4 regions of the Microbispora sp. H10830 genome follow, and region 4 is predicted to be linked to each of the others. Evidence: riboswitches for the same ligand, from Rfam matches in the RefSeq annotation. Region 4 holds a riboswitch; each other region holds the start of a gene.
The links. A riboswitch is a leader RNA that binds a small molecule or an ion and turns the genes downstream of it on or off. The one in region 4 is predicted to bind cyclic di-AMP.
Positions count from the first base shown of each region.

Region 1: another riboswitch for cyclic di-AMP. It lies ahead of HHX35_RS01980 (C40 family peptidase); the one in region 4 lies ahead of HHX35_RS08055 (C40 family peptidase).
Region 2: another riboswitch for cyclic di-AMP. It lies ahead of HHX35_RS23960 (CHAP domain-containing protein); the one in region 4 lies ahead of HHX35_RS08055 (C40 family peptidase).
Region 3: another riboswitch for cyclic di-AMP. It lies ahead of HHX35_RS38980 (C40 family peptidase); the one in region 4 lies ahead of HHX35_RS08055 (C40 family peptidase).

Region 1 is NZ_JABBWX010000001.1:427,789-434,956, forward strand. Features, by position in the region: gene HHX35_RS01965 (Nramp family divalent metal transporter) at 1-640, shown strand, start outside; gene HHX35_RS01970 (glycosyltransferase family 4 protein) at 653-1,762, opposite strand; gene HHX35_RS01975 (hypothetical protein) at 1,866-2,780, opposite strand; gene HHX35_RS01980 (C40 family peptidase) at 2,884-3,453, opposite strand; cyclic di-AMP (ydaO/yuaA leader) riboswitch at 3,528-3,682, opposite strand; gene HHX35_RS01985 (C40 family peptidase) at 3,997-4,959, opposite strand; gene HHX35_RS01990 (NYN domain-containing protein) at 5,109-6,425, opposite strand; gene HHX35_RS01995 (GNAT family N-acetyltransferase) at 6,750-7,168, shown strand, end outside.
Region 2 is NZ_JABBWX010000009.1:305,135-312,302, reverse strand. Features, by position in the region: gene HHX35_RS23980 (VOC family protein) at 1-387, shown strand, start outside; gene HHX35_RS23975 (excinuclease ABC subunit UvrA) at 536-2,920, shown strand; gene HHX35_RS42705 (hypothetical protein) at 2,905-3,162, opposite strand; partial or broken gene HHX35_RS23970 (pyridoxal phosphate-dependent decarboxylase family protein) at 3,255-3,827, shown strand; gene HHX35_RS23965 (helix-turn-helix transcriptional regulator) at 3,883-4,230, opposite strand; gene HHX35_RS23960 (CHAP domain-containing protein) at 4,345-5,031, opposite strand; cyclic di-AMP (ydaO/yuaA leader) riboswitch at 5,046-5,179, opposite strand; gene HHX35_RS23955 (HAMP domain-containing sensor histidine kinase) at 5,386-6,555, opposite strand; gene HHX35_RS23950 (response regulator transcription factor) at 6,552-7,168, opposite strand, start outside.
Region 3 is NZ_JABBWX010000024.1:84,852-92,019, forward strand. Features, by position in the region: gene lysS (lysine--tRNA ligase) at 1-1,169, shown strand, start outside; gene HHX35_RS38965 (NADP-dependent oxidoreductase) at 1,303-2,226, opposite strand; gene HHX35_RS38970 (helix-turn-helix domain-containing protein) at 2,324-2,734, shown strand; gene HHX35_RS38975 (LuxR C-terminal-related transcriptional regulator) at 2,808-3,056, shown strand; gene HHX35_RS38980 (C40 family peptidase) at 3,109-4,158, opposite strand; cyclic di-AMP (ydaO/yuaA leader) riboswitch at 4,219-4,388, opposite strand; gene HHX35_RS38985 (amino-acid N-acetyltransferase) at 4,779-5,330, shown strand; gene HHX35_RS38990 (RDD family protein) at 5,478-6,923, shown strand.
Region 4 is NZ_JABBWX010000002.1:682,193-689,360, forward strand. Features, by position in the region: gene HHX35_RS08030 (MFS transporter) at 1-821, opposite strand, end outside; gene HHX35_RS45090 (tautomerase family protein) at 818-970, opposite strand; gene HHX35_RS08040 (LysR family transcriptional regulator) at 1,030-1,947, opposite strand; gene HHX35_RS08045 (alpha/beta fold hydrolase) at 1,987-2,763, opposite strand; gene HHX35_RS08050 (MarR family winged helix-turn-helix transcriptional regulator) at 2,825-3,241, shown strand; gene HHX35_RS08055 (C40 family peptidase) at 3,333-3,866, opposite strand; cyclic di-AMP (ydaO/yuaA leader) riboswitch at 3,961-4,118, opposite strand; gene HHX35_RS08060 (MarR family winged helix-turn-helix transcriptional regulator) at 4,455-4,895, opposite strand; gene HHX35_RS08065 (isochorismatase family protein) at 4,954-5,496, shown strand; gene HHX35_RS08070 (hypothetical protein) at 5,538-6,629, opposite strand; gene HHX35_RS08075 (hypothetical protein) at 6,710-7,168, opposite strand, start outside.

The DNA of each region.
Region 1 (7,168 bases), on a different contig from region 4:
GCTGCTGGCCACCGGGATCGTCGGGGCGACCGTCATGCCCCACGTCGTCTACCTGCACTCGGCCCTCACCCAGCACCAGAGCGCGGACGGCGGTCGCCGGGAGGCCGTGCGCGCCAGCAGGATGGACATCGCCGTCGCCCTCGGCACCGCCGGGCTGGTGAACATGGCGATGCTGACCGTGGCCGCCGCCACGTTCGGCGGCGGCGATCCCGGCAGCCTGCAGGCCATCCACGCCGGTCTCGGGCAGGTCCTCGGCCCCGGGGCGGCCGTCGCGTTCGCGCTCGCCCTGCTCGCCTCAGGCCTGGCCTCCTCCAGCGTGGGGACCTACGCCGGGCAGGTGATCATGGCGGGGTTCCTGCGCCGCCGCGTACCGCTCCTGGCGCGACGGCTGGTCACGATCATCCCGGCCATCGCGGTCCTGGCCGCCGGAGTGGACCCCACGCGGGCGCTCGTGCTGAGCCAGGTCGCGCTGTCCTTCGGCATCCCGTTCGCCCTGGTGCCGCTCGTGGCGTTCACCGGCAGCAGGAAGCTGATGGGCGATCTCGTCAACCGCCGCCTCACCACCGTCGCCGGCGTCGTCGTCGCCGGCGTGATCTGCGCGCTGAACGGCCTCCTCCTCGTGGAGGTGTTCACCGGCTGAGGCGGCCTTCCGTCACAAAAGTGCGGCGAACCGGGCCGCGACGAGGTCCCAGCGCCACTCCTCCTCGATCCAGGCCCGGCCCCGCTCGCCCATCTCACGGGCGCGGGCCGGGTCGCCCAGCAGGTCGCACAGCGCGCCGGCCACCGCCGTGTGCGACGTGCCGTCGACCACCAGGCCCGTCTCGCCGTGCCGTACGGCGTCGGGGGCGCCTCCGGAGGAGCCCGCGACCACCGGCAGCCCGGTGGCCGACGCCTCCAGGTAGACGATGCCGAGGCCCTCGACGTCGAGCCCCCCGAACCTGCTGCGGCACGGCATGGCGAACACGTCGCCCGCGTCGTAGTAGGCCGGGAGGGACGCCCAGGGGACGGATCCGGTGACGACCACCGAGCCGCGCAGGCCGGCCCGGGCGGCCGTCCGCTCCAGCGACCGCCGTAAGGGGCCACCGCCGACCAGGAGCAGGACCGCGCCGGGAATCCGCCGCAGGACGAGCGGCCAGGCCCGCAGCAGCGCATCCTGGCCCTTGCGCGGCACCAGCCGGGAGACGCACACGACCACCGGCCGGTCGCCCAGGCCGAGGGACGCGCGGACCCGGTCGCCGCCGGCCCCCGGGTGGAAGGCGGCGGTGTCCACGCCGGGCGCGAGCCGTACGAGCCTGGAGGCCGGGACGACCCGGGCGATCCGGCGGCGGGTGTACTCGCCGAGGTAGGTCACGACGTCGGCCCCCGCGCCGATCCGGCGCAGCAGGGCGCGCGCGCCCGGCAGGCGGGCCCACGACGCCTCGTGCCCGTGGGTGAGCATGACGATCCGGCCCGCGCCCGCGGCGCGCAGGACGGGAGCGAGCAGCCCCAGCGGCGCCGCCGCCCCGAAGACGACGGTGGCGCCGTCCTCGACCAGCGCCGCCGCCCTCCTCGCCACCGAGCGCGTCGGCAGCATCAGCGAGGAGGGATGACGGACCACCTCGTACGGCTGGCGGGCGTCGAACTCCTCACACCCCTTCCAGCGCGGGGCGTACACGACCACGGAGCCGGGCGGCCTGCGCGAGGCGAGGCCGTGCACGAACGCCTGGATGCCGCCCGGTCTGGGCGGGAAGTCGTTCGTGACGATCAGCGTCCGCTTCGTCATCCTCACCCCCGCTGCCCGCGCGGTCCGCCCGCGCCGCCCGAGAACGCATTGTCGCAGCCGCGATCGCACCCGCACCTCATGGAGATCGGGCGCCCTGTGGAGATCAGGACCGGGCGAGCCGCTCGCGCGCGTACGACCGCCATTCGCGGGTCAGGCCGTCGGCGGACAGCCCGAGAACCTCCCGCAGCGCGGCGCCGATCCCCTCGCGCAGCGCGGCGCGGTAGAGGGCGACCAGCCTCCGCTCGCCGAACCGGGCCGCGACGTAGCGACAGGCGAGCCACGCCTCCTCGTACGCCTGGGCGGGCCTGGCGGCGAAGTCGGCGGGCCCGGGCAGGCCGTTCAGCGCCGGCCTCCCGGCGGCCACGTCGGCGGCCAGTTCGGCGGCGACCGTACGGACCGGCAGTCCGCTGTCCAGGTAGCCCATGTAGTCGGCGAAGCCTTCCATGAGCCACATCGGCACCGCGCGGGGACCGGCGGTCGCGACGTGCGTCAGCTCGTGGGTCACGACGACCAGGCGGCCGGTCGCGGACAGACGGGCGAACGCCGCCGGCTGCACGATCACGCGGCCGCCGGTGGCGACGGCCGCCAGGCCGTCCACCTTCGCCGGCTCCGCCAGCACGGCGGCCTGCTCCTCGGTGCGCGGCACGAGCACCACCGCGCCGCCGTACCCGCCCCAGATCCTCGTGACCGTGCGGCCCGCGCGATCGGCCAGCGCGGCGATCTCGGCGACCAGCGGCCGGGGCGACCCGACGACGACGGCACGCCCGCCGCGGGCGACGGAGGCACCGATCCACATGCCCGGGTGCTCCCGCACGGCGGCCCGGGCGTCCAGTCGCAGGGGAAGCAGCGGGTCGGGCGGGGCCGCGCCGGCGGGCCCGGCGAGCAGCGCGGCCAGCGCGGCGGCCACGGCCGCGATCCGGCGGGGACGGACCCCGTGGGGCGGAACCTCGGGCCGGCGCCGATCGGCCTCGGCGCGCGCGCCCGGCACGCCCCCGGGCGCGGCGCTCGTGACAGTCACGCCGTGCATGGTAACCAGCACGTGCCACGGCCCCGTCCACCTCGGCGAGGTGGACGGGGCCGTGAGGACGGCGCCGGTCGAGGGGGCTGGTGACCGGTGCCCGTCAGACGCCGGGACGGACGGCACCCACGAAGGTGCTCCTCCGGTAGGCGTCCAGCTTGTCGATCCGGACCCGCGTGCCGGTGTGCGGAGCGTGGATCATCCTGCCGTGCCCGACGTACATGCCGACGTGGCCGCCGCCGCTGGTGAAGATCAGGTCACCCGGCTCGAAGTGACCCCAGGACACCTTCTTCCTGACCGCGCCGCGGATGGACCACGTCGTGCGCGGCAGCCGTACGCCCGCCTTGCGCCAGGCGTACTGGACCAGGCCCGAGCAGTCGAACGCGCCCGGTCCCGTGGCCCCGTAGCGGTAGGGGTCGCCGATCTGCTTCTCCGCGGCCTTCACCGCGCGCTGGGCCTTGACCCGCTGGAGCGAGGCCCTGCTGATCTTCCGCTTGGCGGCGTGCTTCTTGGTCTGCTTCTTCGCGGCGGCCTTGCGGGCGGCGGTTTTCGCGCTCGTCGCGGTGCCCGTCTTCGTGGCCGTCTTCGTCGCTGTGGCCGTCTTGACGACCGTGACCGTCACCGTGTCGGCCGCCGCCGGATGTGCTCCGGCGACCCCTACGGATGCCGTCAAAGCGGCACTACCAAGGGCAATTCGGGCAAGACGGGACAGGCTAGCGGGGGTGGTAGACAGGATCTCTCCTCGGGTCTTCCGCTCACGCCTACCGGGTTAGCTGACGGGTTCGGGCGGGGAAGTCGCCCTACGGCGCGCGATGCGCCGATTCACCCCGGACCTTCGCGTGAAGGTCGATGGTTCCCCGGCTCCGTGCCTCCTGACTGCACGGACTCGGCAGGCCACCGGCGTCGGGGGATCCCGCGAAGGGGAGGGTGATGGAGGACGCCGATGACGGTGGATGACTGCGCGCCCCGGCCGGCCGACCGGGTGCGCCGCGGCGAGGTGTGCTCGCCGCGGCCCAGAAGCTACCGAGGTCCCGCCGCGTTCGGCAAAGCCCCACCGCCGGATAAAGATCGGATAACGAAGGCCGCCGAGAAGAAAGCGCAGCTTACCCGCACCGCAAACGGCTAAGTGTGACTCTGCTCACAATCTCGGCAACAACGACCAAATCGGGTCACAGAAGCCACAAAAGGCACAGAGATCACGAACATGGCCGGGCCCTCAGGGGCGCACAGCTCCGATCGCGTGATACTCGGCGAGTGTGACAATCTTCACAACGTCGCCGGTCTGGGGGGCATGGACGACCTTGCCGTCGCCGGCGTAGATGCCGACGTGCCCGTACCCGGCGTGCCAGAGCAGGTCACCCGGCTGGAGCTCGTCCAGCGAGACCCTGCGGCTCGCGCCCCAGGCCCACTGTTCGTAGCTGGTCCGGGGCAGCGTCACGCCCGCCGCCGCCCACGCGGCCTGCACGAGCCCCGAGCAGTCCCAGGAGTCCGGTCCGGTGCCCCCGTAACGGTAGGGCTTGCCGACCTGCTTGTAGGCGAACTGGAGGGCCGACAGCGCGTTGCCGGACGCCGGCCCGGCGTAGACGACTCCCGCGCTGTTGGGGTTGCCGGGGTTGTACGTCCCGAGCGAGCGCAGCAGCTTCATCTGCTCACGGACGAGCTTGTCGACCTTGTCCTTCTCGTCGGCGAGCTCGCCCCTGACGTCGGTGGCCTCCTTGTACACCACCTTGCTCTGGTCGCGGCGGTCCTTGAGGTCCTTGATGGCGCCCTCGTACTCCCGGAGCCGCCCGGCCCGCTCGGCCGACATGTGGTTGAGCGTGGCGAGGCCGCTGAGCATCGCATCGGGGTTGGAGCTGTAGAAGACGCCGCCCCACGACCCCATCTCGCCGACCTGGTAGCTGCTGACGGCCATCGAGACCAGCCCGGAGCGCAGCGCCTCGACCCGGACGTTCTGCTTCTTGTAGTCGCCGTTGATCGCGAGGTACTTCTCCCTCGCCTTCTTCCACTTCTCGTTGGCCGCGTTGTAGCGGTCCACGAGCTTGTCGGCCTGCTCGTTGAGCTTGCTCAGCTTCGCCTTGGCCTGCGCGACTGTGGGCTTCGGATCCGCCTGCGCGCCCGCCATCGGCGTCAGCAGGACCACGGCGGCCAGACCGGCGGCCACCGGCACACGCCCTCGCACTGAGCCCCCTTGAGGATCAACCTCTTAGATCAACGAAACCTGCGGCGCGACTCTATCTAGGCGATCTTGATGCTTCAACCTATTCGCAGGTATTCGCGGCAGTCATCACTCACCGTGACGACGCCGGTCCGGAGCGCGCGTACGGCGCTTCAGCTCCGGCCGAGACGGCGCAGCAACAGGAGCGAGGGCACCGGCCGGGCACCCATGCGGCGCACCGACTCGGCCACCTCCCGGTCGGAGGAGACCACGGCGATGGCCCGGCCCGGCGGCTCCGCCCGCACCAGCGTGCGGATGAGGTCGTCGGCGATCTCCCCGGGCGCGCTGAACATCACCCGCACCCCGCGCGGCGCGGACACCTGGACGGGCCCGTTCAGCTCGGCGCCGTCGAACACGCACGTCACCTCCGCCCGCGTCTGCACGGCGAGCCCGCCGAGCCCGGTCAGCAACCGGGCCCGCTGGTCGGCGAGGGTCAGCGACGGGTAACCGGTCTTGGTCACGTTGTAGCCGTCGACGATCAGATGCAGATGAGGGATGGCCAGGAGCTGGTCGAGGAGCTGCGGATCGTCGTTGGCCAGCGCCCGCGCGGGCACGGCCGTCACGCCCGGCTCGCCCGGCAGCACCGCGTTCACGTAGTCGGCCGGCCTGCTGATCGTCGTGGGCAGGCCGAGCTCCTTGCGCAGCCCGGCGGCGGCGTCCTGGAGCGCGTCCAGCAGCACCCGCACCCGGGCGTCCTCGATGCTGCGGCCCTCGCGGGCGGCCCTGCGGCTGGCCTCCAGCTGGCGCTCGGCGTCCGCCAGGCGCTCCCTGAGCCGGCGCAGCTCGGTCTCGGCCGCGCCGTTGGCGCTCGCGGCCCTGGCCCGCGCCTCGGCCGTCTCCGCCTCCAGCTCGGCCGCCCTGGCCTCGGCGGCCCTGACCCGCTCGCGGGCGTCGTGCAGCTTGCGCCGCAGGTCGGAGTTCTCCGCCCGGGCCGCCTTGAGCTGCTCGCGCACCCGGTCGATCTCCTCCTTGGCGGAGGCACGCTGCGCCGCGAGCTGCTCGCGCAGCCGCGTCTCCGCCTGTTCCCGCTGGGTGCCCGCGGCGGCGGCCTGCTCCAGGTCGGTCCGCGCCTGCTCGACCAGGTCCGGCCAGCCGGGCGGGCGGGTCAGGTACGCCGCCGCCGCGACCAGCACCGGCTCGGCCGCGGGGGGCACGGTGCCCTCGGCCAGGCTCGCCACCAGCTCGGGCCAGGCGGTCTCCACTGTCTCGGCCACCCGCTCGCGGAACTCCTTGTCGTTCTCCAGCTGGGCCGCGATCGGCGCGCTGCCCAGGCGGGCGCGCTTGCGCGGGTCGAATCTGGCGATGTTGCGCAACGGCGGCGGCACGGCCGCGGCGGGCATCGAGCCCAGCACCTGCGCCGCGACCTCCACCACGTGTAAACGGACCTGCTCGGGCAACGGACGAGACAGGCCTTCTCCGGCTGAACTCATCTCGTCGCTCCTCGGTCGTGTCCTACAGATCTTCTGCCCACTGCGGTCGCCCCGGCGGCGCCTCGCGGTGCTGTCGCCCCCGAGTGCGAGAACGTCCCCGATGCCCGCCGTCCGCGAGGCCCTGGCCTCGCGGCGCGCCCACCGGACCGCCCTCACACGGCAAGATCTGCGAGACACTCCCTTGTTCTTGTCTTCTTTCAAGGGTACGGCCGTCGCACCGTGTCCATGTCGCGTTCAAGATCTGTCACCGTGCCTCGCACCGGCCGGGGCGGGGAGGCACAACCCGTTGGCGCGCGTCCGGTCCCTGTCCTTACGCTTGGCGGCGTGTTCACCCCGCCGTACCCGATCACGACCCCCCGGCTGGTCCTGCGCCCCTTCACCGAGGCCGACCTCGACGACCTGCACGCCTTCCACTCCCTGCCGGAGGTCACCAGATACCTCTACTGGGACGCCCGTACGCGGGAGGAGACGAAGGCCGCGCTCGACCGGAAGATCGCCTGCGCGTCGCTCGGGGAGGATGGCGACGTGCTCAGCGTGGCCGCCGCGCCGGCCGGCGGTGGGCCCGTGATCGGCGACCTCACGCTGTTCCTGCGCAGCCGCGAGCACCGCCAGGGCGAGATCGGCTTCGTCTTCAACCCGGCCTATCAGGGCCGCGGCCTGGCCACCGAGGCGGCCCGCGAGATCCTGCGCATCGGGTTCGAGGGTCTCGGGCTCCACCGGATCCACGGCAACTGCGACGCGCG
Region 2 (7,168 bases), on a different contig from region 4:
TTCCTCCCGCACGACGACCCCGACACGGCCCTGGCCTTCTACCGCGACGTCCTCGGGTTCGAGGTCCGTAACGACGTCGGTTACGGCGGGATGCGCTGGATCACGGTCGGCCCCGTCAACCAGCCCGGCACGTCCATCGTCCTGTACCCGCCCGGTGGCAACCCCGGCGTCACCGACGACGAGCGCCGCACCATCGCCGAGATGATGGCCAAGGGCACCTACGCCATGATCACCCTGGCCGTCGACGACCTCGACGGCCTCTTCGAGCGGCTGCAGGCCGGCGGCGCCGAGGTCGTGCAGGAGCCGATCGAGCAGCCTTACGGGGTGCGCGACTGTGCCGTCCGCGATCCCGCCGGCAACATGATCCGTATCAACGAACTGCGCTGAACCGGCCGCGCCGCACCGCTGGTTCCTCATCTCCCGCCCCGGCGAAGAGAACCAGACGTACCGCTCGAAGCTGGTTAGATCGAGCCCGGCGACGCCGACGGAGACCGCGAAGGCGGCCCCGCCTGACCACATGGAGAACACGATAAGCATGGCCACGAGGACGGACGCGCAGTCCCCTGCGCTGCACGTTGCCGACACCCACGACCTGATCCGCGTCTACGGCGCGCGCGAGAACAACCTCAAGGACGTCAGCATCGAGATCCCGAAGCGCCGGCTCACGGTGTTCACCGGTGTCTCCGGCTCGGGCAAGAGCTCGCTGGTGTTCAGCACGATCGCCGCCGAATCGCAGCGGCTGATCAACGAGACCTACTCCGCGTTCGTGCAGGGTTTCATGCCGACGCTGTCTCGTCCCGAGGTCGACGTGCTCGACGGGCTGACTACCGCGATCGTCGTCGATCAGGAGCGGATGGGCCCCAACCCCCGCTCCACGGTCGGCACCGTCACCGATGCCAACGCGATGCTGCGCATCCTGTTCAGCCGGCTCGGCAAGCCGCACATCGGCTCGCCCCAGGCGTTCTCCTTCAACGTCGCCTCGATCAGCGGGGCGGGCGCGGTGAAGTTCGAGCGCGACGGCAAGACCGTGAAGGAGCGGCGCGAGTTCAGCATCACCGGCGGCATGTGCCCGCGCTGCGAAGGCCTGGGCCGGACCTCCGACATCGACCTGTCCCAGCTGTACGACGACTCCAAGTCCCTGAACGAGGGCGCGCTCACGATCCCCGGCTACAGCGTCGACGGCTGGTACGGCCGCATCTTCAGCGGCTGCGGTTTCTTCGACCCGGACAAGCCGATCCGCAAGTTCACCAAGGCCGAGCTCCACGACCTGCTCTACAAGGAGCCGACCAAGATCAAGGTCGACAACATCAACCTCACCTACGAGGGTCTGATTCCGCGCATCCAGAAGTCGATGCTGTCCAAGGACAAGGAGGCGTTGCAGCCGCACGTCCGTGCGTTCGTGGAGCGGGCGGTGAAGTTCACCACCTGCCCCGAGTGCGGCGGCACCCGGCTCAGCGAGGCCGCCCGGTCATCCAAGATCAAGGAGATCAGCATCGCCGACGCCTGCGCGATGCAGATCAGCGACCTGGCCGACTGGGTCCGCGGCCTCGACGAGCCGTCGGTCGCGCCGCTGCTCACCACGTTGCAGCAGCTCCTCGACTCGTTCGTGGAGATCGGGCTGGGCTACCTGTCGCTGGACCGCGCGTCGGGCACACTGTCGGGCGGTGAGGCGCAGCGCGTCAAGATGATCCGCCACCTCGGCTCCTCGCTGACCGACGTCACCTACGTCTTCGACGAGCCCACGACCGGCCTGCACCCTCACGACATCCAGCGGATGAACGATCTGCTGCTGCGGCTGCGGGACAAGGGCAACACGGTGCTGGTCGTGGAGCACAAGCCGGAGATGATCGCGATCGCCGACCACGTCGTCGACCTCGGCCCCGGCGCCGGCACGGCGGGCGGCATGGTCTGCTTCGAGGGCACCGTCGAGGGACTGCGGACCAGCGGCACCATCACCGGCCGCCATTTCGACGATCGGGCCTCTCTCAAGGAGACGGTGCGCAAGCCCACCGGCACGCTGGAGATCCGCGGCGCGACGGCGAACAACCTGCGCGACGTCGACGTCGACATCCCGCTCGGGGTGCTCGTCGTCGTCACCGGAGTCGCCGGGTCGGGCAAGAGCTCGCTCATCCACGGGTCGGTCCCCGCCGGCGCGGATGTGGTGTCGGTCGACCAGGGCGGGATCCGCGGCTCGCGGCGGAGCAACCCGGCGACGTACACCGGACTGCTCGACCCGATCCGCAAGGCGTTCGCCAAGGCCAACGGCGTGAAGCCGGCACTGTTCAGCGCCAACTCCGAGGGCGCCTGCCCCACCTGCAACGGCGCCGGCGTCATCTACACCGACCTGGCGATGATGGCGGGGGTCTCCACCACCTGCGAGGAGTGCGAGGGGAAGCGGTTCCAGGCGGCGGTGCTGGAGCACAAGCTCGGCGGGCGGGACATCAGCGAGGTGCTCGCGATGCCGGTGGCCGAGGCCCAGGAGTTCTTCGGCTCCGGTGATGCGCGCACGCCCGCCGCGCGCGCCATCCTCGACCGCCTCGCCGACGTCGGGCTCGGCTACCTCACCCTCGGCCAGCCGCTCACCACGCTGTCCGGCGGCGAGCGGCAGCGGCTCAAGCTGGCCACCCACATGGCCGACAAGGGCGGCGTCTACGTCCTCGACGAGCCGACCGCCGGCCTCCACCTCGCCGACGTCGAGCAACTGCTCGGGCTGCTCGACCGGCTGGTCGACTCCGGCAAGTCGGTCATCGTGATCGAGCACCACCAGGCGGTCATGGCGCACGCCGACTGGATCATCGACCTCGGTCCCGGCGCCGGTCACGACGGCGGCCGGATCGTCTTCGAGGGCACGCCGGCCGACCTCGTCGCCGCCCGCTCCACCCTCACCGGCCAGCACCTCGCGGCCTACGTCGGCGCCTGAGCCAGGTCGTCGAGGAGGCCGGGGACGTGGGCCGGCTGCGGCGGGCGTACGGGCCGGTGCGGGCCGGAGCAGGTCCTGGCGGACCTGCTCGCCGCGGCCGAGCCCGGCCTGGTCGCGAGCGCCGGCCCGCGATACTTCGGGTTCGTGGTCGGCGGCGCGACACCGGCCGCGACCGCGGCCGACATCCTCGCGGCCGGTTGGGACCAGATCGCGACCAACTCCGTCACGTCGCCGGCGGCCATGGCGGCCGAGGCCGCCGCCGGCGCCTGGCTGAAGGAGCTGCTGGGGATCCCGCCGTCGGCGTCGGCCGGGTTTCGTCACGGGCGGCCAAGCGGCCAACACCGTCGGGCTCGCCGCCGCCCGGCACCAGGTGCTGTCGGACGCGGGCTGGGACGTGGAACGGCGCGGACTGCTCGGAGCGCCGCCGATCCGGGTGATCGCGGGGGAGGAGCGGCACGGGACCATCGACCGGTCGCTGCGCCTGCTCGGGCTCGGGACGGACGTGGTGGAGCCGGTGCCCACCGGGCCGAGCGGCGCCATCGACCCCGGGGCGCTGCGGGATGTGCTGCGAGGCGGCTCCCCGGGCCCCGCCATCGTGTGTCTCCAGGCCGGCAACGTGAACACCGGCGCCTTCGACCGGCTGCGGGAGGCGTGCGAACTGGTTCGCCGGCACGGTGGGTGGGTGCACGTCGACGGGGCGTTCGGGCTGTGGGCCGCGGCGAGCCCTGCGACCCGGCATCTGGTGAACGGGCTGGAGCTGGCCGACTCCTGGGCCTGCGACGGCCACAAATGGCTGAACCTCCCGTACGACTCGGGCTTCGCGTTCTGCGCCCGGCCCGCCGTGCACGCGGCGGCGATGTCCTACGCCGCCCCTTACCTGGTCGGTTCGGGCACCCAGGCACCGTGATCGCGGTGACCCCGCACCGGCGGGCTGGTACGGCCATGCGTCAGGTGCGCACGATTCACGGACGGGAGTCGTCCCGCAGGCGGCGCTCCCGCCTGCCGCGGGCGAGTTCGGTGCCCAGGGCGTCCAGGCGCTGGTTCCAGAAGCGGCGGAAGTGGTCGAGCCAGATGTCGACCTCGCGCAGCGGCGCGGGGTCGACGGCGTACAGGCGCCGGGTGCCCTCGGCCCGGACCGTCGCGAAGCCGCTTTCCCGCAGCACGCGCAGGTGCTGGGACACCCCGGGCTGGGAGATCCCGAACTCCTCCTGCACGATCGCGCCGATCTCCCCGGCGGGGCGCTCTCCCTCGGCGAGCAGTTCCAGGATCCGGCGGCGCACCGGATCACCGAGGACGTCGAACGCGTGCATGCCGCCAGGCTCGCAGCTCACGCTTATATAGGTCAATTTGGAGGGAGCCGGACGCTCTCGGTGGGGACGGCGAAGCGCGCCGGGATCACCGGCGCGCTTCGGGGCGGTCGTCCGTCAGGAGGAGGCGGATGCGGATGCGGATGCGTCCCCGGGATACATCGGGTAGCCATATCCGGCCACCTGCCAGGTGGGACGGGTGCGGGCCTCGACGGCACCGCCGTCGCCGGTGTTGCCCTCGATTGTCCGGATCGTGCCGTCGCCGTTGTCCTTGACGACGAACCCGACGTGCTCGACGTCGTCGATGTCCTTGCTGCCGTTCCAGTTGAAGAACACCACCGCGCCCGGCTTGGGCGTGCGGCCCCAGCGGCCGTGGTCGGCGAACCAGCGGGCGTGCTCCACGGTGTAGGCGTCGGAGCCCATGACCGGACCGATGCCGAGCTGCTGTCCCACCCACGAGACGAACATGTCGCACCAGGCCGCGTTGAGGTAGCCCTTGAGCGTGCCGCCGTCGCGGGCGAGCGTCTCGCGGGCGCGGGGAGTGGACATGTACCACTGCTGGAACTTGGTCCCGCCGCCGTTGGCGTTCTCGCTGATCCCGACCTGGCTCCTGGCCAGGGTCAGCACGTCGGTCGCGCTGACCTTGGGCAGCGTGGAGGCGATCTCGGACATGGACTTCGCGGCCGCCGCGCCCTTGCCGGTGGCCGGGTTGTCCGCGTGCGCTGCCGGCGACGCGATCAGCACCGCCGAGGCCAGTGCCCCGCCCGCGAGGGCAGCGCGAAGACAGGTGTTGAGGACGTGCATGGTGGGGCGTACTCCCTTACTTCCATGCCGCCTACCGGGTTAGCTGACGGGTTCGGGCTGGAAGTCGCCCTACGGCACGCATGCCGATTCACCCCAGGAGAGGTGGGTCCCCGGCTCCGCGCGGACGCGGACTCGGCGGCCGGGCGGCAGGCCGGGTCGGCCGGCCGCGTCGGTCTGAGGAGGGCTTCTTGACCATTGAGATGAGCAAGTGCGCCCTGAGATGCCTAAAACGTAATAGACCAGGTCAAACCGGTCAAGTTAGAACAACTCAGATTTTACTGGGCAGTAGGCAGCAAACCTGGCGCGGACGGGTAGCGGGCGCGCCGCGATCACCGGCGGCAGGAGAATCCGGGCTCACCCGGGCAGGCGTACGGTCACCGTCAGGCCGCCCTCCGGCCGGGCGAGCGCCTCCACCTCGCCGCCGTGCGCCACGGCGATGGCCCGGACGATGGACAGGCCCAGCCCCGCCCCCCGGGCGGAGCGGACGCGGTCGCCGCCGAGCCGGCGGAACGGCTCGAACAGGTCGTCCACCTCGTATGGCGGGACCAGGGGCCCGGTGTTCTCCACCGTCACGCTCACCCCGGCCTCCTCCTCCCGCAACCGGACCCAGACCTCCCCGTCCCGCACGTTGTACTTGATCGCGTTCTCCAGCAGGTTGACCAGGCAGCGTTCGAGGAACAGCGGGTCGCCGTGCGCGACCGCCGGGCACAGGTCCTCGTGGACGACCACCTTCCTGCGGCGCGGCTGCAGGTCGATCTGCTCCATCGCCATGCGGACGACCTGCCGCAGGTCGACCGGCTTGCGGGCCGCCAGCTCCTGCTCCGACTGCGCCAGCATGAGCAGGCCCTCGATCAGCCGCTCGTACCTCGCGTTGGTGCCGAGCAGCGTGCGGGCCAGCGCCTTGAGGTCCTCCGACGCCGCCGGCTCCTCCAGCGACACCTCCAGGACCGTACGGTTGACCGCCAGCGGGGTGCGCAGCTCGTGGGAGGCGTTGGCGATGAACCTGCGCTGGGCGTCGAACACCCCGTGCAGCCGGTCGAGCATCGCGTCGAAGGTGTCGGCGAGCCGCTTGACCTCGTCCTGCGGCCCGCGCAGCTCGATCCGCTCGTGCAGCGTGCTCTCCGACAGCCGCTGCGCGGTCTCGGTCACCCGGTCCAGCGGGCGCAGGGCACGGTCGGCCACCAGGTAGCCCAGCACCACCGCGACGACCCCCACCAGGACCATGACGATCACCGACGACCTGAGCACGTCGGTCAGCACGTCGGCCGCCCCCTGCTCGACGTTGGTGCGCACCCGCTGCGCGAGCATGTCGCTGTCGGGCAACCTGCCCCCGAACACGGTTTGGGGGGTACCGGTCACCTTCGACGCCACCGCCACCACGAACCGCTGGTTGAGCGCCCGCGCGGTGAGCAGGTGGGTGAACCACAGCAGCACCGACCCCGCCAGGAAGAACAGCCCGCCGTACAGCAGGGTGAGCCGCATGCGCAGGCCGAGCCTGCTCCACGGGGACAGGACGCGGGTCACAGCCGGTACCCCCGGCCCGGCACGTTCTCGATAACCGCGGGCTCGCCCAGCTTGCGGCGCAGCGAGGTGATCGTGACGCGCAGCACGCCCGTGCCGGCGTCGGCGTGCTCGTCCCACACGCTCGCGCGCAGCCGGGCCGAGGTCACCAGCCCTCCGCCGGCGCACATGAGCTCGCGCAGCACGTCGAACTCCTTGCGGCCCAGCGCCACCTCACGCCCGTCGCGCACCACCGTACGGCGGGCGGGGTCGAGCCGGATCCCGGCCCGCTCCAGCACGGGCGGCACCACCCGGGGCGAGCGCCGGGCCAGCGCCCGGATCCGGGCCACCAGCTCGGCGAACGCGAAGGGCTTGACCAGGTAGTCGTCGGCGCCCAGGGACAGACCCCCGACCCGGTCCCGCACCCGCCCGGCCGCCGTCAGCATGAGGATGCGGCCGGTCCCGCTGGCCGTGACCAGTTCCCGGCACACCTCGTCGCCGTGCACCTCGGGCAGGTCGCGGTCGAGCACGACCACGTCGTAGTCGACGTAGGCGGCCAGCTCAAGCGCCTCCTGACCGTCGTAGGCCACGTCCACCGCGATCGCGTGCAGCCGCAGCCCCCGTGCGACGGCCTCGG
Region 3 (7,168 bases), on a different contig from region 4:
TGGACGCCGACGAGGCCGCCGCCCTGGAGGGATCGGGGGCCGCGAGCGAGGACGACGGCTCCGGCGCCGGGGGCTACTACCCCTACAAGCCCTACTGCTCGGTCTGCGACCGCGACCTGACCACGGTCACGTCGTACGACGACGAGACCACCGCGATGTCGTACACCTGCGTGTGCGGCCACAGCGAGACCGTCCTGCTGTCCGAGCACACCCGCGGCAAGCTGGTGTGGAAGGTCGACTGGCCGATGCGCTGGGCCTACGAGGGCGTGGTCTTCGAGCCGTCGGGTGTGGACCACAGCTCGCCGGGATCGTCGTTCGTCGTCGGCGGCCAGATCGTCCGTGAGGTGTTCGGCGCTCCGCAGCCGATCGGGCCGATGTACGCCTTCGTCGGCATCAGCGGCATGGCCAAGATGAGCAGCTCGAAGGGCGGCGTGCCGACCCCGGCCGACGCTTTGTCGATCATGGAGCCCGCGCTGCTGCGCTGGCTGTACGCCCGCCGCCGTCCCAACCAGTCGTTCAAGGTCTCCTTCGACCAGGAGATCCAGCGGATGTACGACGAGTGGGACACGCTGGCCAGGAAGGTGCAGGACGGCACGGCGCTGCCGGCCGACCAGTCGGCCTACCGCCGCGCGTCGAGCACGGCCTCCCGGGCCCTGCCGGAGACGCCGCGGCGGCTGCCCTACCGGACGCTCGCCTCGGTCGTGGACATCGCCACCGGGCACGAGGAGCAGACGCTGCGCATCCTGCGCGCGTTCGACCCGGAGATCGGCGGGCTGGACGAGCTGCGGCCGCGGCTCGACCGTGCCCAGCACTGGGTGAACACGTACGTGCCCGCGGAGGAGCGCACGCAGGTGCGCGAGACGCCCGACAAGGAACTGCTCGACACGCTCGGTGAGCAGGACCGCGAGTCGCTGCGCCTGCTGGCGGAGGGCCTCGACGAGCACTGGTCGCTCGACGGGCTGACCACGCTCGTCTACGGCGTGCCGAAGGTGCAGGCCGGGCTCGACATGCACGCGAAGGCGGCCACGCCGGAGCTGAAGGCCGCCCAGCGCGCGTTCTTCGCCCTGCTCTACCGGCTGCTCGTCGGCCACGAAACCGGCCCGCGGCTGCCCACGCTGCTGCTGGCCGTGGGCCGTGACCGGGTGCGCGAGCTGCTCGGTCGCGACTGATCGGTCGTTCCTGATCGGTCGTTCCTGATCCTGCGTCCGATCTCCTGCGAGCGGGCCGGACGGCATGGCCGTCCGGCCCGCGGCCGTGTGCCAGGGCAAGCCAGAGCAAGCCAGGGCGGGCAGTTCAGCGAGGTCAGGGCAGCAGGACCAGCCGGCCGCGCAGGCCACCCTTGCGCAGGCGTTCGTGCGCCTCGGCCGCCCGCTCCAGTGAGTAGGTGCCGGCCACCCGCATGCTCAGCCGTCCCGCCTCGGCCAGCTTCGCGACGTCCCGGAGCTGGGCCGCGTCGGCGCGGACGAACACCGTCGAGACCCGGATGCCGCGCAGCGGGATGGGGTCCAGCCCGGCGCCGACGGCGACGAACGCGCCCCCGTTGCGCACCGCGTCCAGCGCGGGCAGGCCGACGACCGCCGCGTCCACCAGGCCGTGCACGCCGCCGGGAACGACGGCTCTGACGGCGGCGGCCAGGTCGGCGCCCCTCGGCACGAACCACTCCGCCCCGAAGCCCCGCACCAGCGGCTCGTCGCCTGACGCGGCGACCGCCGCGACCCTGAGCCCCCGCGCCACGGCCAGCTCCACGAGATAGCCGCCGAGGCCGCCGGCCGCTCCCGTGACGAGCAGGGTCTCGCCCTCGGCGAGCCCGGCGAGGTCGAGCGCCTGGACGGCGGTGAGCGCGTTCAGCGGCAGCGTCGACGCCTCGGGCGCGGCCACCCCGGCGGGTGCGGGCGCGACCGCCGTCTCGTCCAGCACCACCAGGTCCGCCTGGGCCTTGAGCGGGTCCGTCAGCCGGTCCGACAGCCCGATGACCTGATCCCCCGGACGTACGCCCGTCACTGCCGGGCCGGTGCGATCGACCACGCCCGCCACGTCCCACCCGAGTGCGTACGTCTCCTGGTGCGGCATGAGTTTGTAGTCGGCGAGGGCGCCCGCGGCGGTGAGCAGGTCGACGGGGTTCACCGCCGCCGCCTCGACCCTGATCCGCACCTGCCCCGGCCCCGGCTCCGGCTCCGCCACATCGACGACCCGTACGGCTCCGTCTCGCGCCACCAGTGCTCTCATGAGTTCCTCCTTGCGGTATGGCAAGGAGCCTATGAAGAGCTACTCTCTCCCGGTAAGAAGGCACCTGGAAGTGCGTAAGGGAGGAGAAGGGAAGACGATGGCCACTCAGACCGCGGCCGAGCGGCGCGAGGACGCGCGTCAGCGCTACAACGCCTACGTCGCGACCTGCCCGTCAAGGAAGCTGCTCGACACGCTCAGCGACAAGTGGGTGAGCCTGGCGCTCACCGCGCTCGCCGACGGCCCGCTCCGCTACAGCGAGCTGGCGAGGACGATCGCCGGCGTCAGCCAGAAGATGCTCACGCAGACGCTGCGGACGATGGAACGCGACGGCCTGGTCTCCCGCGCGGTCACCCCCTCGGTGCCGGTCCGGGTCGATTACCGGCTCACGCCCCTGGGCGAGGACCTCATGCCGCTGCTGGAGGCGATCAAGCGCTGGGCCGAGATCCACATGGAGGATGTCGAGGCGGCCCGGGAGGCGTACGACCGATGCTCCGACTCCGAACCTTGACGACCTTCCAGGGAGGCGTTTACCTTCCCTGAAGGGTGGGCCGACGAATCATCGTCGTGGGGGAGGGCGGACGATGGGTATTCCCGAGGTCGTCTACCGAGGTGACAGTCTCGCCTCGGACCTTGATCGTGCCGGTCTCACCGAAGAGGATCTACTTCTTCTCGCGGAGCTGGCCAAGGGAGTGACCGCCGACCGGGTGGGCCGCAGTCTCGACGTCAGCGGGCGCACCGTGCGGCGCCGGCTGCGGTGCATCTGCGACCGGATCGGCGTCGCGACCGCGATCGAGGCCGTCGCCTGGGCGGCACGCCGCCGCCTCATCTGACCGCCTTCGCTCTGCGGGGGAAGGGCCCGGTGCCCCTCTGTAGAGGAGGGGCTCAGTCGGCGACGCGCACCGCTCCCGCGAACGGCCGTCCGGCGATCTTCGCGATGTGGACGACGTCTCCCGTCTGCGGCGCGTGGATCATGTAGCCATTGCCGATGTAGATGCCCACGTGATGCAGGTCGGGGTAGAAGAACACCAGGTCGCCGGGGCGGAGCTGGTCACGGGGGATGTGCGTGCCGGCCGTCCACTGGTCGCCCGTGTAGTGGGGCAGGCTGATGCCGACGGACTGGTAGGCCGCCATGACCAGGCCGGAGCAGTCGAAGGAGCCGGGACCCTCGGCGCCCCACACGTACGGCTTGAGCTGCTGCCTGAGGGCCCAGCGGGCCGCCTGGGCGGCCTTGCCGTCACCGATGATGGGGAACGACGTCCTCGTCCGCGTCTCGCGGCCGATCGTCTGGGAGACCTGCCGGTAGAGGCTGCTCTCGGTCTTCTTGATCAGCTTTGTGATCTTGTCGCGCCGCGAGTCGAGGCCGCTGAGGAGCTTCTTGACCTCGGCCTGCCGCGCGGAGGCGCTCTCCCTGGCCCGTGCGGCGGCGTCCATGGCCTTGGTGACCTCGGCGACCTCCTGGCTCTGCTGCAGCTCCAGCGCGTACGTCGTGGAGGCCTGGTCCAGGTAGCGCCGGGGGTCGGCGTCGCTGTCGATGAGCACGAGCGCGTTGCCGAGCCCGTTGGTCATGTAGGAGTGCTGCGCGAGAGCGCTCGCCTTCTGCCGGCGGACCTCGAGCTCGGCCTCGCTCTTGGCGAGGTTCTTCTTGGCGAGGTCGGCGGACCGCTCGGCCGCCTTCAGGCGTACGCGCTCGCCGTTGTACTGCTCGCTGAGCGTCTCGATCTCGGTGTAGAGGTTCTCGACCTGCGCCGTGAGTTCCTTGAGGCTCGGCTTGGGGTCGGCGGTGGCGCGGACCACCGGGGCGCCGAACGTGATCGCGCTGATCGCGACGCCGACGAACGCCAGACGGCGGATGGCACCCGGACCGGCCGTGCCGGATCCGGACCGTCGGCCACGGGCGTGCCTGCCCGCCGGCCGTCCTCCACGCGTGCGCAACCGAGCTCCTCTCCCACGTGTGCTCCGCGGCGGGCCCGTCGTCGGGACGGGGCCGCACGGCGGAGCACTTCTGAGCGCCTACCGGGTTAGCTGACGGGTTCGGGCCGGAGTAGCCCTACCTTGGTGGATTCACCCCTTGACGATCTGAGATCGAACCGATCCTGATCCTGCAGTTGGGTCCCCGGCTCCCCTTCGCACTCGGTGCTTCGAAGATTCGGCGCCCGGTCGTCGTGAGCGCTCACGATGACCGGCATCGTCGCTGGACGATAGTGCACGGCGAGTTCTTGCTCAACCAGAACTCCGAAACCCGTCTACGTTTGACAACCAAATGATCACGGTCGGGTCACGAGCTCGGTAGTGATACGTCCGCGTTCACCTGTGTTTGGAGCGATCCGAGAGTTTCGATGTGCGGCTCGGACAGCTGGAAAAAGTGGGACGAACCGGGATGGCCGCCTCGGGGTGCGGGCGCGCATCCGTCCGTATCCTGGCGGCTACGGACGGTCAAACCTCATGTCGGGTGTGGCGTTTGGGAATGACCGTTATCCGTGGGGGACGCTCCGTGCCGACCGCGTGGGATCGGCCGCGTGGGATCGGCCGCGCTCCGGCTAGGCTGGCCGGTCATGGAGCAGGTCGCCGCGCAGACATCCAGTGAATCGGGTGCCACGGCCGTGACGGTGCGCCGGGCCAGGACGCCGGACGTCCGGGCGATCCGGCGCCTCGTCGACGCGTACTCGGGTGTCGGTCCCCGTCTGCTCAAGAAGAGCACGGTCACGCTGTACGAGGACGTCCAGGAGTTCTGGGTGGCCGAGACGGACGGGCAGGTCGTCGGTTGCGGCGCGCTGCACGTGCTGTGGGAGGACCTGGCCGAGATCAGAACCGTCGCGGTGGACCCCGCGGCGCGCCGCGGAGGCATCGGCCATCGGATCGTCGGCGCGCTCATCGAGACCGCCAGGGACCTCGGCGTGCGGAGGGTCTTCTGCCTCACGTTCGCGGTGGAGTTCTTCGCCAGGCACGGCTTCAGGCCCATCCAGGGCACCCCGGTCTCCCAGGAGGTGTACGCGGAACTCCTCGCGTCGTACGACGAGGGTGTCGCCGAGTTTCTCGACCTGGAGCACGTCAAGCCGAACACGCTGGGGAACACCCGGATGTTGCTGCACCTCGACCGTCATTGATCACGATTGATGAGCATTGATCGATGATCTTGACGATGGTTGTCGACTACTGCAAAGGTGACTGTTGATACACCTGTCGCTACTTTTGGCAATATCAGCGTGTGCTACAGACGTTCGGCGCATGCGTCTTCGAAACGAGGTGACACGGTGAGCACCGGACAGCCGCCGTACCCCCAGGACGAGTCGGACGGAACGCCACCGCCGCCATCGAACCCCGGGTACAACACGGACAGACAGCCCCAGGACTACGACCCCGACGTCACGGTCGTCAGCTACCGCCACTCGGGACAGCACACGGGCCCGCAGCAGCCGCCCGGCCACGACCCCGCGCAGGGCGGCTACGGCCAGCAGCAGGGCTACGGCGCCCAGCAGGGCCAGCAGCAGTACGGCCAGCAGGGGTACGGTCAGCCGGCCCCGCAGCAGCAGGGCTATGGCCAGGAGGCCGCCCAGCAGCAGGGCTACGGGCAGCAGCAGTACGGCCAGCAGAGCTATGGCGCCCAGCAGGGCCAGCAGGGATACGGCCAGACCGGCCCACAGCAGGGTTACGCCCAGCAGGGTTATGGCCAGACCGGCCCGCAGCAGGGTTATGGCGCCCAGCAGGGCCAGCAGCAGTACGGCCAGCAGGGCTACGGCGCCCAGCAGGGCCAGCAGCAGCAGTATGGCCAGCCGTCCCAGGGCGGCTACGGCCAGCAGACCGGCCCCCAGGACTACGGCCAGCAGCAGGGCTACGGGCAGCAGGGTTACGGCCAGACCGGCCCGCAGCAGGGTTACGGCGCCCAGCAGGGCCAGCAGCAGCAGTATGGCCAGCCGTCCCAGGGCGGCTACGGCCAGCAGACCGGCCCCCAGGACTACGGCCAGCAGCAGGGTTACGGCCAGACCGGCCCGCAGCAGGGTTACGGCGCCCAGCAGAGCCAGCAGCAGTACGGCCAGGATCAGTACGGGCAGCAGCAGTACGCCCAGCCGGCCGCCCAGCAGGGGTACGGCCAGCAGCCCGGTTACGGGCAGCAGCAGTACGGCCAGCAGGGCTATGGTCAGCCCGGCTACGGCCAGCCGTACGGGGCCACGGGGCCGGTTCCGCCCGGCGCTCCGGCTCCGCTCGCGGAGTGGTGGCAGCGCCTCGTCGCCCGCATCATCGACGGCGTGATCGTCGGCATTCCTCTCGCGATCATCACGCTCGTGATCACGGGGATCGTCGTCACCAACGCGAGCATCGACATCACGAGCGGGGTTTACAACCCCGGGAGCGGTTACTTCCTGGCGTCACTGCTCACGGCGATCCTGGGCGGCCTCGTCATGGTCGTCTATGAATTCCTCATGCTGCGGGCGCAGGGGCAGACGCTCGGCAAGAAAGTCATGGGCATCAAGGTCGTTCAGGTCGGCGGCACTCTCGACGCGGGCGGGCTTCCCCAGGACGCCGCGCTCAAGCGCGCCGGCGTGCTCTACGCTTTCGAGTTCCTGCAGTGGATTCCCGTTATCAGCTACCTCGCGAGCATCGCCTCTCTTCTGAACGTGCTGTGGCTGTTGTGGGACAAGCCGTTGCATCAGGCGCTGCATGACAAGGTCGCCAACACCGTGGTGGTCAAGGTCAAGTAACGACGACGGACGGGGTCGATGGAACGGACCATCGGCCCCGTTTTTCTATGGGTCGCTATGGCCGCGTCCGCACCGTCCGCTCACCCGGCTGTGACGGAAAATCCTTGCGGGGCCTCCCGGGCATGCCATGCTTGGGTTCACCGTCCCGAGAGGTGCCCAATGACCGCGAGACCGCCCCCGGCGCCAATCCTTAAGACCTGCCCCCGCCGTCCCCCGGGTCATATCCGTCCACGGGCGGCTTAAGG
Region 4 (7,168 bases):
GCGACGGCCAGGTCCGTGCGCACCCTGGCGAGCGCCGTCAGGGCGGGCGGGAGGACGGGCGCTCGGGTTCGCCGCTGAACCACGGAGAAGACCCCGAACGCGACCGCCGCGGCCGTCAGCGCGCCGAGAGGCAGTGGCCGAACCCAGCCCGATGTCCCCGCGTCCACCAGTCCGAACGTCAGCGCGGTGAGCCCGGCGACGGAAAGGAGCAGCCCGGCCAGGTCGAGTGGTCGTGGCGTACCCCCGCGATGGTCGCTCAGCCCACCGGAGGCCAGCAGGGTGAGCACCGCCACCGGCAGGTTCACCAGGAACACCAGCCGCCAGCCTCCGGCCGCCACCAGCGCACCGCCCAGAACCGGACCGCCCACGATGCCCAGTCCGCTGATCGACACGAGCGCGCCGATCTTCCTGGACCGGTGGTCGGGGTCCGGATACAGGGCGGCGAGCAGTGCCATCGAGGCCGGCACCAGCCCGGCCGCGGGCGCGCCGAGCAGCGCCCGGCCCGCGATCAGCACGCCCGCACTCGGCGCCGCGGCACAGACCAGTGAGGCGAGGGCGAAGCCGGCAAGCGCCACCCGGTAGACGCGGCGCGGCCCGAAGCGGTCGGCGATCGAGCCGGACGCGAGCAGCAGACCGGCCAGCACGACGGTGTACGCGTCCACGGTCCAGGGCAGCGACGCCGCGGAGGCATGCAGTTCCCGTCGCATGTCGGGCAGGGCCACATTGAGGACCGACGCATCCAGCCCGATCATGAAGCTGCCCGCCGCGATTCCCGCGAACTTGGTCCCCGCGCGCGGCCGCGCCGGTGGGAGAACCGTCATCGCCGATTCTCCGTCGGGGTCGGCCGGTCAGCCTGGACCGTGTCGGCCGGGATGTCGTACGCGTGCACGAAGGCGTCCGTGATCCGGGCGACCAGCTCTCGCCTGGGTTCGGCGTCTCGTGGACCCTGCTGAATGGTGACAACTGGCATGACCCCAGTTCACGACGGAAGCACCCGCTCGAACGAGAAGCACTTCGCGCACGCCACGATCACGATTCGCGATCGTCGCGCACCACCGCCCGGCACGCCTCCACCAGCGGGCGCGCCCGCGTGGTCCCGCCCACGGCGAGCACTGTCGGAAGGGACAGCGGGTAGGGCGAGCGCACGGGAAGGAACGCGACCCGCCCGCCTCGGAGTTGCCCGGCCGCCGCGGCGTAGATCACTGTCCATCCGTCGATCCCCGCGCCCAGGGCGGCCAGCGTGTCCTGCAGCGAGCTGTGCGGAGGCCCGGGAACGGGCTCGAATCCGGCGTCCCTGCATGCCTCGCGCACCAGAGCGACCAGCGGCGGATTGACCTCGCGGCCGACCAGGTACAGGGGTAGCCCGGCCAGCTCGGCCAGGTCGATCCCCGCGGACGGCACGTCCGCGACGGGATCGCCCGCCGCCTCGGCAGGCGGGTGATGGGCGGGAAGGGCGACCAGCAGCGGGTCCTGCCAGACAGGGATCAGCCGCACGCCGTCCGGCGCGGTGACGTCGCCGCGGACGAAGGCGGCGTCCAACCGGCCGTCGGCGACCCGCCGCAGCCGTTCTTCCGGTGAGGCCGACAGCAGCTCCACCCGCGTCCCCGCGACCAGCCGTTCGAGTACCCGCTCGAGCCGCTGCCCCATGCCCCTGCTGGTGCCGACACGCAGCACGGTCTCCCGGCCGTCCGTGAAACGCTCGATCGTGGTCAGCGCCCGGCGTTCGGCGTCCAGCACCTCGCGTGCGGCGGGCAGGAACGCTTCACCCGCCTCCGTCAGCCGCACATGCCGCGGCGACCGGTCGAACAGCTCGACCCTCAGCTCACGCTCGAGCCGTGCGACCTGCTGGCTGACCGCCGACTGGACGATCATCAGCCGCTCGGCCGCACGTCCGAAGTGAAGCTCCTCGGCGACCGCGACGAAGTATTTGAGTTGCCGGAGTTCCATGATGCGCAGCGTAGGTGCGGCTTCGAGGTGCGCCGCCGCTCACCGGGCCGCGGCTGCCCGCAGATAGTCGTCGATCGCGGTGAAGGCGGCTGCCGGCTGTTCGATGTGCGGCAGATGGCCGGCCTCCGGAATCACCTCCAGCCGTCCGTTTCCGAAGGCGTCGGCGTAGGCGGCGCCGTAAGCGGGGGTGACGATCCGGTCGCTTTCCCCCCACAGCAGGAGAGCGGGTACGTCGACGTGTCGCAGCCGGCGGAGCAGTTTGGGGTCGTGCATGTAGGGGTCGCCGGCCAGCGTGCGCATGGTGGCCATGTCGGCTGCCCGGCGCGCGAGTTGGTCGGCGGGAACGCCGGCCGGATCGGCGTAGAAGCGCTGCGAGTCGTGCCAGGCGTACTCGGCGACGCCGCGGGCGTCGAGGGAGAAGAAGTCGCGGATCGGCTGGCCGGGGATGTGCACGCCGACGGCGTCGATCAGCACCAGTCCGGTGATGATCCCCGCGGTGTCGCGTACGGCCATCTCGGCGGCGGTCCAGCCGCCGAGGGAGGAGCCGACGACGAGGACGTCGCGCAGTCCGAGCCGATGCAGGTAGTGCAGGTAGGCCAGGGCGAGGTCGTCTATGCCGGTGAGCCATAAGGGGCGGTGGGTGCCGTCCCAGCCGGGGTGCACCGGCGTGATGGTGTGCGTCGTCCGGCGAAGGTGCTGGGCGAGTCCGGCGACGGTTGCGGGGCCGCCGCCGCCGTGCAGGATCAGGGCCGGTCTGCCGGTTCCGGCCTCCGACACCGTGAGGGACAGGTCGTCGTAGAGCGGGATGGTGTTCATGGGCCCAGCATAACTAAGGATATTTATTTAAAGTAGCTTAGTCTCGTACTAGACTCATGCCGTGCATGGCGATCTGCAAGAACTCGGACGAGCGGTGAAGCAGGCCCAGTATCGGCAGCACCGGGCCCTGGAGAGCGGGCTCTCGGCGATCGGCGCGACGCTGGCCCAGTGGGACGCCCTCCGGGCGATCAGCCGTTCTCCCGGCGCGTCGGCCCGGGAACTGGCCGCGGCGACCTTCCAGACCGAGCAGGCATTCGGAACCCTCGCCGGGCGCCTGGTGGCCCAGGGGTGGATCGAGCGCCGGCCCGGGCGCGGCCGGCGCATCGAGCACCATCTCACCCCTTCCGGGGAGCGAGTCCTGGAAGCCGGGCACAAGGTCGCCGACGAGGTGCTCGCCAGGTGTTACATCCCGTTGTCGGACGGGGACCGCGGGACCCTGCTGGCCCTGCTCCAGCGCCTCATCGCGAAGGACGCGTAGTCTCCGGCTCCTGGTCGGCCCTCGGCGGAGACGCCCCGGACGGCGGCACGCCTCGGGGCATCTCCGGCGAGGATGTCTCCGCGGCCCAGGGTCAGACGCCGGGGCGCACGGCGGCGAGGAAGCTGCTCCTCCAGTAACCGTTGAGCCTGTCGACGCTGACCACCGCGCCGCTGTGGGGAGCGCTGATCACCTTCTTGTGCCCTATGTACATGCCCACGTGGCCGCCGCCACTGGTGAAGATGAGGTCGCCGGGCTTGAGATGCGCCAGGGAGACCCTCTTCTTGACGGCGTCGAGCATCGACCACGTCGTGCGCGGGAGCTTGACGCCGGCCTTGCGCCAGGCGAACTGGACCAGCCCGGAGCAGTCGAACGCCCGTGGGCCCGTGGCGCCCCATATGTACGGATCGCCGAGGTGCTTCTTCGCCACCTTGATGGCGTGATCGGCCTTCTCCTGCTGGCGGGCCGACTTGGTGAGCTTCGTGTTCGCGGAGTCATTCGCCGTGGACGCCGTGGGAGCCTCGCCGTTGTACGGGGTGGTCACCGTGGCGGGGGGCTCGGGTGGGATGACCGCCGGGGCCGAGGGCGGGGCTGTCGCCGACGCGGCGGACGCGGGGAGTGCGCTCAATGCTCCTGTGGAGGCGGTGAGCGCTGCGCTACTGAGAGTGACACAGGCAACGCGGAGCAGAGTGGTGGAGTTGGTGAACAGGGGATCTCTCCCTAGGGTCTTCCGCTTGCGCCTACCGGGTTAGCTGACGGATTCGGGCAGGGAAGTCGCCCTACGGCGCTGGCGCGCCGATTCACCCCAGACCTTCGTCGAAGGTCGATTGGTTCCCCGGCTCCGAGCCTCCTTGCTGCACGGATTCGGCATCACCGGCGCCCAGGGGGGCGGAGAGGACGTGGCGACGGTGACAGTGGATGGTCGTCTCGAACACGGCCGGGCCGGGTTCGTAACGACGGCGTCACATGGACCCCGTCGCAGGGCAAGGAAACTACCAAGTTGCCCCATATTGGCGCAAAGGGCACCAAAAGGATAAGAGTCACGTAAAAAGGATCAAAAGCACAAAACCGCAGGTCGCAGCGGTCATAAGAGGGAAGATGTGGCCCTCGTCACACTCGTCAAGCGTCACCAGGTCACCTGGGCGCGCGCATGTAGACCGCGAACGGCTCGCAGGGATGACCTGCGCCGGCCGGGCGGTGAGGAGGCGCTGGTCGTCTAGTCCGCGGGCAGGCCGTTGCGGCGGGCCAGCGTGCCCAGAACGCTCCGCAGTGCCTCCGTCTCCTCGGGGCTGAGGCCGCCGGTCAGTTCCGTGTCGATTTCGGCCGCCGCCGCGGTGCACGTGGCCAGCAACTCCCGGCCCTCTTCGGTGAGCGCGAGCGTCTGCCTGCGCCGGTCCACGGGGTCGCGTTCCCGCCGTACGGCGCCGAGCTCCTCCAGGCGGTCGGCGAGCGACACCACCAGGCTGGGCGCCACGTTCATGAGCTTGGCGATGTCGAGCTGAGAGGTCGCCGTTCCGGACTCCAGCAGTGCCAGCAGTCCCACGTGCTTGGGCTTGAGTCCGTGGGTGGCCAGGCGTGCCGAGAACCGCTCGGTCATCACGGCCCCCAGTGTGCCGAGCCGGAAGGCCAGCGTGGAGGTCAGCTTGACACCGTTCATGCCTTCAATGCTACCGTATTCATACGATTCAAGCTCTGAATGATTAGGAGTCAGAACGATGTTGATCCCCTCCTCCGTCCACGTGGTGTTCGCCGACCTCCAGGACGGCATCGTCGACGCCAGTGTCACCAACCCGGCCTCTTCCATCCGCCGGGCGGCCAAGGTCCTGAACGGGCTCGTCACAGCCCTCGACATCCCGTTCACCGTCTCGGCCGCGCCTCGCCCGGGCGGCCCCGTGATGATCGAGGAGGTGCCGGACAGCGAGCCGTACGTGCGCACCGGACCGTCCTGCTGGGACGACGCCGCCTGGCGTGAGGCCGTCGTGTCCGCCGGCCGCCCCACCCTGGTGATCTGCGGGGTGACCACCGAGATCGTGGTGCTGCGCACCGCCCTCGACGCGCTCACGCATGGCCTCGACGTGCAGGTCCTGGTAGACGCCTGCGGAGGCATCACCGCCCGCACCGAAGACGCCGCCCTGCGGCAGATCGAGGCCGCGGGCGGCGTGGTGACCTCCGTGGCGGGTTTCGCCGCCGACATGGTGCGCGACTTCACCACGCCCACCGGCCGGCAGGTCATCGCCGCCCTGCACCAGTTGGTGTGACCCGCCGCATCACCGGTTCACGGCGGGCCGACGTCAGGCGGTTACCGCGTACGCCAGAACGTGCCGTTGGCCGAGGGGTCGTCGGGGTCGCCCTGCGGCACGGTGAATCCCGCACCCCACACCGTCGCCGTCCCGGGCCTGCGCGCGATCGAGAACAGGACGGCGTCCGTGCCGGCCTTCCGGGGGACCGGGGTGCTCCGCCACGCCGAACCCGTGACGTGCCACAGAGTGGAGTTCCAGTTGCCCTGCACGACCCACACGCCGCCCGTGCCGTCGGGCTCCACCTCCGTGTACGGCTGCGCGTTGGCGGCGCCGATCGAGGTGGTCCATGAGCTGCCGTTCCAGCGCATGACCAGGGTGCGGTTGTAGGTCACGTCGTCACCCTCGTCGTCGGCGCCTTCCCAGCTGACGCCGCCGACGGCCCACACGTTGCCGGGGCCCACGACGGCGATGTCGTTGAGGACCGCGGCGGCGTCGGGAGCGGGAAGCTCGACCGCGGGCGTGGGCACCAGCGCCCAGGACCTTCCGTTCCACCGCATGATCGCGGGACGGTCGCCCTTGGTCCCCGCCGCCCAGACGTCGCCGGCCTTGTACGCGTCGACGGCGGCGGCGCGGGCCGGCAGCCGGACGCTCTTCCACGAGGACCCGTTCCAGTGCCTGGCCGAGGCCGAGGAGTCGGCGACCGCCCAGACGTCCTTCGCGCCCGTTCCGTCGGCGTCCGTCGTGGAGAAGCCGCTGCCGAGTGAGGCGGTGGTCCACGCGCGGCCGTTCCACCGGGCGGCCTTCCCCGGGCCGAAGACCCATACGTCCCTGTTCGAGGTGGCGGTCACGGCCTTCAGCTCGTACGGCGGGCTGCCGGGGATCACCTTCCACGACCCGCCGTCGAACCACTGGACCAGGCCCCGCTGCCTGCCGTTCACGACCCGGTGACCGGCCGCCCACACCGACCCGTTGCCGAGGACCGTCACGTCGTTGAGGACGTCGTCCCCGGGCAGTGTGTTCACCCTGGTCAGCCGCCACGCCGACGCGCTTTCCCCGGCCTGGCGGCCCTGGTGGGTCACGCCTGAGGCCGCCATGGTCGGCAGGCACGCCAGCCCGAGCGCCGTCATGGCCGAGACGAATACGGTACGCACGATGCCTCCCCCTTCCACTCACCAGTACGACGTCTGATGGAGGGGTGCCGTTCACACGTCGCCGGTGGCGAGGGCCGGACTCACTTCTTCTCCGTCCACGGCTCGTATTCGTCGTCTCCGGGGAGCACCCAGACCTTCGCGTCGGGCCTGACCATCGTTCGCAGCGGCGTCGCCTCGCCGGTCGTCTTCGAGACCCGGTAGACCGCCACCCCCGTCTTGGTCTTCGACCGGACGACCAGGTGTCCCGCCTTGTCGAAGTCGAGGTCGTCGACGTGCTGTCCCCGGGGCAACCGCACGGTCACGGTGCCGCTCGCCTTGCCGGTACGCAGGTTGAGCAGGCGCAGCTTGCGAGACTCGGGCCACGAACCGACAGGCGCCGCCGCCGTCGCGTAGTCGTTCGCCAGGGCGATCGGCGACAGCCGCGTCTTCGACCGCAGCCGGGTGCGCAGCCCTCGGTCGAACACCGTCACCCGATCCTCCAGCGCCCCTTGCATCAGCAGCCGCTCGCTGTCGGGGCTGAATCCCGCGAAGCTCCACTG